2 regions of the Iodobacter arcticus genome follow, and region 1 is predicted to be linked to the other one. Evidence: predicted binding sites of a transcription regulator. Region 1 holds the regulator's gene; the other holds the start of a gene.
The links. The regulator FNR, encoded in region 1, switches genes on or off when oxygen is low (the NO sensors DNR and NnrR bind a similar motif). The targets are predictions, from matches to a motif close to TTGATNNNNATCAA.
Positions count from the first base shown of each region.

Region 2: gnd (phosphogluconate dehydrogenase (NAD(+)-dependent, decarboxylating)) is a predicted target of FNR. The motif match lies at 1,145-1,158, and genes of this name have one in related genera.

Region 1 is NZ_JBHTBQ010000044.1:189,499-194,335, reverse strand. Features, by position in the region: gene ACFQNF_RS18420 (efflux transporter outer membrane subunit) at 1-646, shown strand, start outside; gene ACFQNF_RS18415 (hypothetical protein) at 715-1,434, opposite strand; gene fnr (fumarate/nitrate reduction transcriptional regulator Fnr) at 1,441-2,190, opposite strand; gene hemN (oxygen-independent coproporphyrinogen III oxidase) at 2,325-3,728, shown strand; gene ACFQNF_RS18400 (sulfite exporter TauE/SafE family protein) at 3,733-4,392, shown strand; gene ACFQNF_RS18395 (response regulator) at 4,544-4,837, shown strand, end outside.
Region 2 is NZ_JBHTBQ010000006.1:325,882-330,718, reverse strand. Features, by position in the region: gene ubiU (ubiquinone anaerobic biosynthesis protein UbiU) at 1-925, opposite strand, end outside; gene gnd (phosphogluconate dehydrogenase (NAD(+)-dependent, decarboxylating)) at 1,301-2,272, shown strand; gene ACFQNF_RS04265 (bifunctional helix-turn-helix transcriptional regulator/GNAT family N-acetyltransferase) at 2,312-3,223, opposite strand; gene ACFQNF_RS04260 (M13 family metallopeptidase) at 3,380-4,837, shown strand, end outside.

The DNA.
Region 1 (4,837 bases):
AACTGCGCTCGCTGTTTTGGTGGGTGAGGCGGTGAGCCTGCCTGCGGCCAATTTAAATGCGGAAGTCGTTCAGTTGCCCAGCGGATTAAACTCTACCGTTTTGCTCGAGCGCCCAGATGTGCGCGCTGCGGAGCAAAAGCTGGTTGCAGCTAATGCCAATATCGGTGCGGCTCGCGCGGCCTTCTTTCCTAAAGTCACTTTAATGGGCAGCGGCGGTGTGATGAGTAATGAGCTGGAGGATTTATTCTCTGGCGGCAACCGTGCATGGAGTTTTTTACCGCAAATCAGCCTGCCGCTGTTTGATGGTGGACGCTTGCGTGCTGGCGCTGATATTGCGGAAGCCCGGAAAGTGATTGCCGTGGCTGAATACGAAAAAACCATTCAGCTGGCGTTTAAAGACGCCGCCGATGTGTTATCTGATCAGGTATGGTTGAGTAAGCAGCTAACAGCCCAGCAACGCCTTGCTGATCGGCAGGAGCAGCGCCTGAAACTTGCAGAAGCACGCTATGCATCAGGCTTGTCGGGCTATTTGGATGTGCTGGATGCGCAGCGTGAGTTTTACGCGGCCAGCCAGGGCCTGATCGAAACGCGTCGTGCTCGTTTAGCTGCATCGGCACAAGCGTTTAAGGCTTTGGGCGGGAAGTAATACGCGCTAGTTGATTGGTTTTATAAGCGAACAGCCCCAGTTGGGGCTGTTTTTTATTGTTTGATAGATCAACTGTTTGGCTGATGATGAGATGCGGGCGTGTTTGCACGGCGAAAAAACTGCATTAAAAATTGCGCTAGCGCAGCTGCTGGCTCTTGATGCTCTGGCAAACTGAAGGCGCTGAGCTGTGTGTGCAGTGCTTGAAAAGATCTATTTTCTGCCAAAGCTAAATATTGCTGGCAAAGCGGGGCGATGGCTTGCCATTGTGCGGTTTGCAGCTCGGCTAGCTTACTTAAATCAGCTTTGGGTGATGGCTTGCCATTTGGAAAGATGACTTTCCAGCTTTCAATAAGGGGCTGCATCATGATGTGCTGTAGCAGCGCCAAAAAGCTGGCTGCGCCTTTGCCGCCGGCATGCAGCCAGCTGTTGCGACCTGCCGGGGCTAAGGCATCGAGCAGAGGGGCGGCAAGCTGTAGGGCTGTGTCGTCGCCGCTGGCGGCCATCATCCAGCCTAATTGTGCGGCGCACTGAGGCTCGCCAATCAGGGCCAGATCAATATGATGCCAGCCTTGTGCCTGCGCCCATTGAGCGCTTTGCAAATAGCCTGCTAAATCAGCATGGCCTGCAGAAATAAGCAGGCCATTGTGGGGTAAAGAGGGGATTTGCGATTGCATATCAAGCGGCAGCAGCATGAGCTGTGCCATTTGCAAGGGTTTAAGCCGAGATTGCAATGACTCTAGAATGGCCGCTGGGGCAAGAAATAAAACAGGGCCATTGAATAGAGTCATAGTGGCTTATTGTTGGCAGTTGTTAATCAATTGTTTGAGTGCCTCAGGATTGAGAATTTCAATCAAGCGGTTTTGCACTTTAATTAAGCCGTTCTCTTGGAATTTTGATAATGAGCGGCTCACGGTTTCAAGCTTAAGGCCTAAATAGCTGCCGATTTCTTCACGCGTCATGCGTAAATGAAAGCTGCTGGCAGAATATCCCCGAATGGCAAAGCGTTGAGATAAATTTAGCAAGAAAGCCGCAATACGTTCTTCTGCTTTCATATTTCCCAATAAAAGCATCACGCCATGATCGCGCACAATTTCGCGGCTCATCATTTTATAAAGATGATGTTGCAAGATCGGGATGCGGCGGCTGAGTTCTTCCATATCAGTAAAAGGCAGCTCGCAGACTTCGCTGTCTTCTAAGGCAATGGCATCACAGGTATGCAGATCAGAGCTAACCGCATCCATGCCCATGAGCTCACCGGTCATATGAAAGCCGGTGACTTGCTCGCGACCATCTTCAGAAATTACGCTGGCTTTAAAAAAACCTAAGCGAATCGCAAACAGGGAGCGAAATGGCTCTCCTGCACGGTAGAGCGCTTCACCGCGCTTAATCGGCTTGGCTTGGGTAATTAAGTGATCAAGCTCGCGCATTTCATCAGCGGAAAGACCAATCGGCAAGCAAAGCTCACGCAAACTGCAATTAATGCAGCTTTGGCGCAGGTGCTTGAGGCTAAGGTCACGTACTGGAATATGAGATGTCGGTGTCATTGGGCGTTTCAATTCAGTGTTTTAAGATATCCATCACTGCAAGTTATTTCCGGTGCAGATATTGATATCGATCAAGGTTATAAAAAATGAATCTAGGCAAGCTGCACTCATATGATAAATAAGGATAAAACAGCATGCTTCAAAATAATGTTACGGTCTTACAGCCACTTGATTTTGATCGAAACTTGATAAGCCAACACAGCGGGAAAGGGCCAAGGTATACATCCTACCCCACTGCGGATCGATTTGCTGTAATGGATGCAGATCGCTATGAGCAAAGTGTGCGCCAGCAACAGCCCGGTATTGGAATAAAACCGCTGTCATTGTATTTTCACTTGCCCTTTTGCAATACCATTTGTTATTACTGCGCCTGTAATAAAGTCATTACAAAAGATCAGGGTAAAGCGGATCAATACCTCGATTATCTACTTAAAGAAGTAAAAATACAGGCCGCATTATTAACTAAGCGTGGCAAGATTTCTCAGTTGCATTTTGGCGGCGGCACACCCACTTTTCTGAGCGATGCACAATTAACGCGATTAATGGACGGTATTCGTCATTATTTCGATTTAAAGCCTGATGGCGAGTTTTCAATTGAAATCGATCCTCGCAAAGTCAGTGCGGCGACTGTGGCATTGTTAGGGCAAATTGGCTTTAACCGCATGAGCGTGGGCGTGCAGGATTTTGATCCGCAGGTGCAAAAAGCGGTGAACCGGATTCAAACCGAGGAAGAAACCAGAGCGGTGATTGATGCCGCACGTGCCAATGGCTTTAAGTCCGTGAGTATTGATCTGATTTACGGCTTGCCGCATCAAACTCAGGCCCGGATGTACCAGACGATTGAGCGTGTCCTCACTTTGCGCCCAGATCGGCTGGCCCTGTATAGCTATGCCCATTTGCCCGAGCGTTTTATGCCGCAAAGACGCATTGATGCTGGGCAGCTACCCTCAACAGAGGGTAAACTCGACATCTTGCAAAGCAGTGTGAATCAGCTTCTTGCCGCGGGTTATATCTATATCGGCATGGATCATTTTGCTTTACCTGATGATCCGCTGGCAATTGCTCAAAGAAGAGGGCAGTTGCATCGGAATTTCCAGGGTTATTCAACGCATGCCGATTGCGATCTGATGGCTTTTGGTGTGTCAGCAATCGGCAAAGTGGCCAATTGTTTTGCCCAGAATGTAAAAGATTTAGATGCTTATTATCTGGCCTTAGATAAAGATCGTTTGCCGATAGAGCGTGGCTTGATGATCACACACGATGATTTTTTGCGTGGCTCGGTGATTCAATCTTTAATGTGCCAGTTTGAATTGAGTTTTCAGCCTGTAGAATTGGCTTATTTGATTGATTTTAAAAGCTATTTCTCTGAAGAGCTTGCTTTGCTTATGCCGCTTCAAGCTCAGGGTTTGCTTGAGGTGAGAGACGATTCAATCATTGTTAGTCCTAAGGGGCGTTTTTTGATCCGCTCGATTGCCATGGTTTTTGATCGCTATTTGCGTCATGCCCCTCGCGCAGGGAGCTATTCTAAGTTGATATAAACTAATGCTGGAATTAGATTTTCTTGCTTTGTTTTTAGCCGGTTTATTAGGGGGCGGGCATTGTGTTGGAATGTGCGGTGGTGTCGTTGCCGCCTTTAGTTTGCAGCTCCCAAAGGGCCCACGCTGGCATTACCATTTGGGGTTTAACCTTGGTCGCTTGCTGGGCTATTGCCTGATTGGTATGCTTGCGGGCTTGCTAGGCTCTTTGTCTGTGTTGCTTTCATTACAAAGCGTGAAAAGCGGCTTGTTTATCCTTGCCAATTTATTATTGATTTTGCTTGGCAGTTATATGGCGGGCTGGTCATCTATTATTTTATTGCTGGAAAAAGCCGGGCGCCCTTTATGGCTTAAAATTCAACCTTATATGCGGCTATTTTTACCGATAAAAAGATGGCCGGATACGCTGATTGTAGGGGCTTTGTGGGGATGGTTGCCCTGTGGTTTGGTTTATACCGCTTCTTTAAACGCACTTGCCAGTGCCAGCCCCTGGTACGGTGCTTTAATTATGCTGTCTTTTGGCTTAGGCACACTGCCCAATTTACTGCTGATGTCCGCCTTTGCAGAACAGTTGCGACAGCTGTTTAAGAATAAATATTTACGCTATTTGTTTGGTGGAGGTTTGATGCTTTTAGGCGCTTATCGATTGATTCAATTTATGTTTTAGTCATGATTTCTTGTGTAAAGTGAACGTAAATATGAGCTGATTGTTATCAATTTTTTTTGCGGATGCTTGGGTGGATGATGTTTTAAAATAAAAAAATAGCTATTGAATCTGGCGCTTTGCAGTCATTTTATAAAAAAGGATTTTTAAAAAAATGCCTACCCCCATTTTGGTTGTTGATGATTCTGCTATGGCCAGAAAAATGCTGATCAAGGCTTTGCCTAAGAATTGGGATGTTGACATCACGCAAGCATGTAATGGTATTGAAGCACTAGCAGCTTATCGAGCAGGTCAAGCAGATGTGATGTTTTTAGATTTAACCATGCCGCTGATGGATGGTTATGCTGTATTAGAAACGCTGCAAAAAGAAGGTTTAAATAGTTATGTCGTCGTGGTTTCGGCGGATATTCAAGTACTCGCGCGTGAGCGTGTGCGACAATTGGGGGCT
Region 2 (4,837 bases), on a different contig from region 1:
AAGCGGGTTTGACTGAATAGCGCGGGTCGGCCGAGGCGTCGATCGCCATACGTAAGGTCTTGGTCACCTCGCTCACGTAAGATGGGCTGCGCTGGCGGCCTTCTACTTTGATGGCCGCCACGCCGATACGTATCAGCTCGGGCAAGATCGAAAGGGTGTTCAGGCTGGTCGGCTCTTCCATGGCGTAATAGGTATCGCCATCGACTTCAAAGCGCCCCTTGCATAGCGTGGGATAACCCGCTGGCTCGCCTGCTTCGAAACGATCGATCAACACGCCATTTAAACGGGCATCCATACGCTCACCTTGTTTTTCCCAGCGTACAAAATGCGCAGGGGAACATACACCGTGGGTGTTCGGCGATTGGCCAGTCACATAGCTAGATAAAATACAGCGGCCTTCGGCCATCACACAGAGGCTGCCGAAACCGAATACTTCGATTTCTACCTTGGTGTTTTTAATCACGTATTCAACTTGCGGCAGGGTCAGCACGCGCGGCAGCACGGCACGGCGCACGCCAAAGCACTCGTACGCTAAATTAATCGCTTCAAAATTAGTCGCCGAGCCTTGCACCGATAAATGCAAATGCAGATGGGGATGAGTGCGGTAGGCGTATTCCAATAGCCCCAGATCAGCCAGAATCACCGTATCAGCACCCAAATCTACCGCTTTATCGACCGAAGCACGCCAATCCGCAATCCGCCCTGCTTGGGCGTAAGTATTAATTGCGATTAATACTTCACGGTTTTTAGCATGGGCATAACGCACGCCCTCGCTAAGCTGCGCATCGCTAAAATTAAGGCCTGCAAAGTTTCTGGCATTGGTAGCGTTTTTAAAACCGAGGTAAACCGCGTCAGCACCTTGGTCAACGGCAGTTTTTAAAGCAGGCAAGCTGCCCGCTGGGCAAACAAGTTGGGGCAGGGCCATAAGCACCCCCGAATGATAAACATAGGGGAGCTTAAAGAGAGATGGCGTAGTGCTTTTTAAGCTAAATCAAACAAAGCCCACAATGATGGACAGAAAAAAGCGTGCGGCCACCAAAAAGTAGCAACGCACGCACCGTACCCACACACAGAGAGTCTGTTCACAAAGCCCACACGCTTTATGACGACTTTTTAATCATAGTGCACTGCAATATATTTTGCCTTAATCGAGATCAATTTTGCAAAAATAAGCAAAATTCTCGTATAAAACATTGAAAAACACCATTTACTGCATTTTGTAGGCATTTGCTTCGCACTACGCACAATGCATAGTGCCATAATTCCCAATTGGCAGACATGCGACTAAGGTTCATGCTGCATGTTATTCCCGCTGGGGCACAAGCCCAGCAACGAAAACCAACAAACAAGGATGCTCAAAATGCAAATTGCAATGATTGGCCTCGGTAAAATGGGCAGCAATATGACACGTCGTTTGGCCGCTGGCGGAGCCACCGTATTTGGCTTTGACGTAAGCGCCGAAACACGTACCCAGCTTGCCGCTGAACACGCCAATATCCGCAGTTTTGACTCCGTAGCCAGCCTGATCGCAGAAATGCCAAGCCCGCGCGTGGTATGGATGATGCTGCCAGCGGGTGAAATCAGCGAAACCATGTTTGGCGAGCTAACCGCACTGATGGCACCAGGTGATTTGATTATTGATGGCGCAAATGCCATGTATAAAGACTCACAACGCCATGCAAAAGAACTGAACGCCCTAGGCTTTAAGTTTATGGATGCAGGCGTATCAGGCGGCGTATGGGGCTTAGCTAACGGCTACACCATCATGATTGGCGGCGAAAAAGACGCATTTGCGATGGCCGAGCCTTTCGTTAAAATCTTGGCCCCAGCATCAGATCGCGGCTGGATTCACGCAGGCCCAGCAGGTAGCGGCCACTATGTGAAGATGGTTCACAACGGTATTGAATACGGCATGATGCAAGCATTTGCCGAAGGCTTTGCCCTCTTGGAAGCCAAAAAAGAACTGAATCTTGATCTGGCTGAAGTCGCTGAAACATGGCGTCATGGCTCCGTGATCCGCTCTTGGCTACTCGACTTAACTGCCGACACGCTGAAAAACGACACCAAGCTAGACGACATCCAACCCTTCGTTCCTGATTCAGGCGAAGGCCGCTGGACCGTGCTAGAAGCCGTAGAACTAGGCGTTCCTGCTCCGGTTATTGCAGCGTCGCTATTCCAGCGCTACACCACCCAAGGCAAAGGCGATTACGTCGCTAAATTGCTATCGATGATGCGCAACGCCTTTGGCGGCCATCATGTGGCCAAGAAGTAAAAGCTGCACTAAACCCCGTCTTTTTAAGGCGGGGTTTTTTTATAGGTCCCGTAGCATAAAAATCTCACAAGAGTGATGCCCCGTCTTCCCCATAGGCTGAGCAATCTGCCTAAAGCCCATTTTTGTATACAGGGCCAAAGCAGCGGGCAAGCTAGCCGTCGTTTCTAAATAACACTGCCGATACCCTGCCTGCTTAGCAAAATCACACGCCATCATCAGCAAACGCTTGCCCAGCCCCAAGCCTCGGCAATCATTCAATAAATACATCTTCTGCAACTCACACACCGATGCATCTGCCCCGGCCAGTGGTGCAATCCCTGCCCCACCCAATAAAGCCCCCGACTCTTTTTGAATCACCCAATACGCCGCCCCAGCCTGCTGATAGCAAGGGTAAAGCTGATCCAAATGCGGGTCTGCCACGCCATACCCCTGCTCTTCACTCAGACCATGCTCAGCAGACACCTGCCGAATCACCGCCGCAAGCGCCGAATTATCCACCTCTACCATCAAGCGAATTTGATAGCCCCGCTGTGCACGCGCCGCGTTTAAAGCCTGCCGGTATAAATCTAAGCCCGCCTGTAAGCGCTGCTGCTCCGCCGAATCGAGCTGCTGTAAAACACATTCAATTTCTACATCGTATTCAGCATGTACGGCACGCAAAACATCCCGCCCAGCCAAAGTTAAAGCAGCCTGCTTGCTGCGCTTATCACTAGCATGGGCCTGCCATTGAATCAGCCCCTCTTCCGCTAATTTTTGCAGTGTGCGGCTGATATTAGATTTATCGATCCGCAGACGCTCAGCCAATTGCAAATTGGTCTGCATTGCTTGCTCCAGCTCGATCAAAATATGCGCCTCAACTGGGCTAAGATCGACCTTGCCACATTTTTTAGAAAACACGCCCAATTCACGGACAATATCCCGCGATAAGGATCTTAATGATCTTGCATTCATACCAGCTCAAAAGTAGTTGCGTTTTACAACTATATTTCACTCCTTAACAAAATACAATAAGCAACAGTTTTTTACATCTCGCTTACCCCAATATATTTAAACAGCATAGCCACGTAAATTCATCGCTAATCCCTCAATAAATAAGATCTCCGCCCCATGTCTAATCCAATTCGTACCGCCATTGCTGCGCTATTTATTGCAGGCTCCGCATTAAGCCAGGCTAATAATTTAGTGATAGAAGCCAATACAATGGATAGATCGGCTGATCCTTGCAGTAATTTTTATCAGTATGCCAATGGAAAATGGCTGGAGGATCATCCTGTGCCTGCGGATCGTGCTCGCTATGGGGCTTATGATGAAGTTTCTGAACGCAATCTCACCGCGCTTAAACATATTATTGAAACAGCGGCGAAATCAAATAGCAGCAACCCTTCTACACAAAAAATCGGAACATTTTATTTAAGCGGAATGGATGAAGCGCATTTAGAGGCTGAGGGTGCTAAACCATTGGCGGCGCGTTTAAGCCAAATATCTGCAATAAATACCCAACAAGACTTAGTGCGCGTCTTAGCCCAATTGCATAAAGAAGGAGTTAATCCCTTATTTAATTTTTATGTCGGCCAAGATGCTAAAAATTCGCTGCGTTATATTGTCGATTTATCTCAGGGTGGCTTAGGATTACCAGATCGTGATTACTATTTAAAAACCGACAGCAAACACAAGAAATTACGCCAACAATATAAAGCGCATTTAATAGAGATGTTTGGTTTATTAGGCGATAGCCCGAAAATAGCAGAGAAAAATACCCTACGTATTTTACGTTTAGAAACAGGCCTCGCCAAAGTATCGATGACTAAAGTTCAGCAGCGCGATCCTGAAGCCACTTACCATTTACTGAAAATTAAAGACTTGCAAAAATTAAGCTCGCATTTTGCTTGGCAAGCTTATTTTGCAGAGCTGGGCATAGACGCGCCCAATGAGCTGAATATTTCCCAGCCTAAATTCTTTGCCCATATTAATAATATGCTTAGCGTCATACCGATGGATGATTGGAAAACCTATTTACGCTGGCATTTGGCCCACAGCCGCGCCCAATATCTATCGACTGATTTTGTAAATGCCGATTTTTCTTTTTATAGCCAAACACTATCGGGCGCAAAAGAATTACGCCCTCGCTGGAAACGGGTATTAAAAAGTTTAGATCAAAACTTAGGTGAAGCATTGGGTGAACTGTATGTAGCGGAATACTTTAGCCCCGCCGCAAAAGCCGAGGCACTGGAAATGGTCGGCAATATTAAATTGGCGATGGCTGAACGTATTCAGCAGTTAGACTGGATGGGGGACGCCACTAAGCAAGAGGCATTAAAAAAACTAGCCAAGGTTGTAGTTAAAATCGGTTATCCAGATACTTGGCGTGATTACAGTAGTTTGCAAATAGATAAGCAATCTTATGTTGAGAATATCAAGCGAAGCAGTGAGTTTGAATTCAAACGCGAGCTAGCCAAGCTGGGTATGGAGATTGATCGCAATGAATGGGGAATGACGCCTCCCACCGTAAATGCCTATTACAATGCCAGCATGAATGAAATGGTTTTCCCTGCTGGCATATTGCAA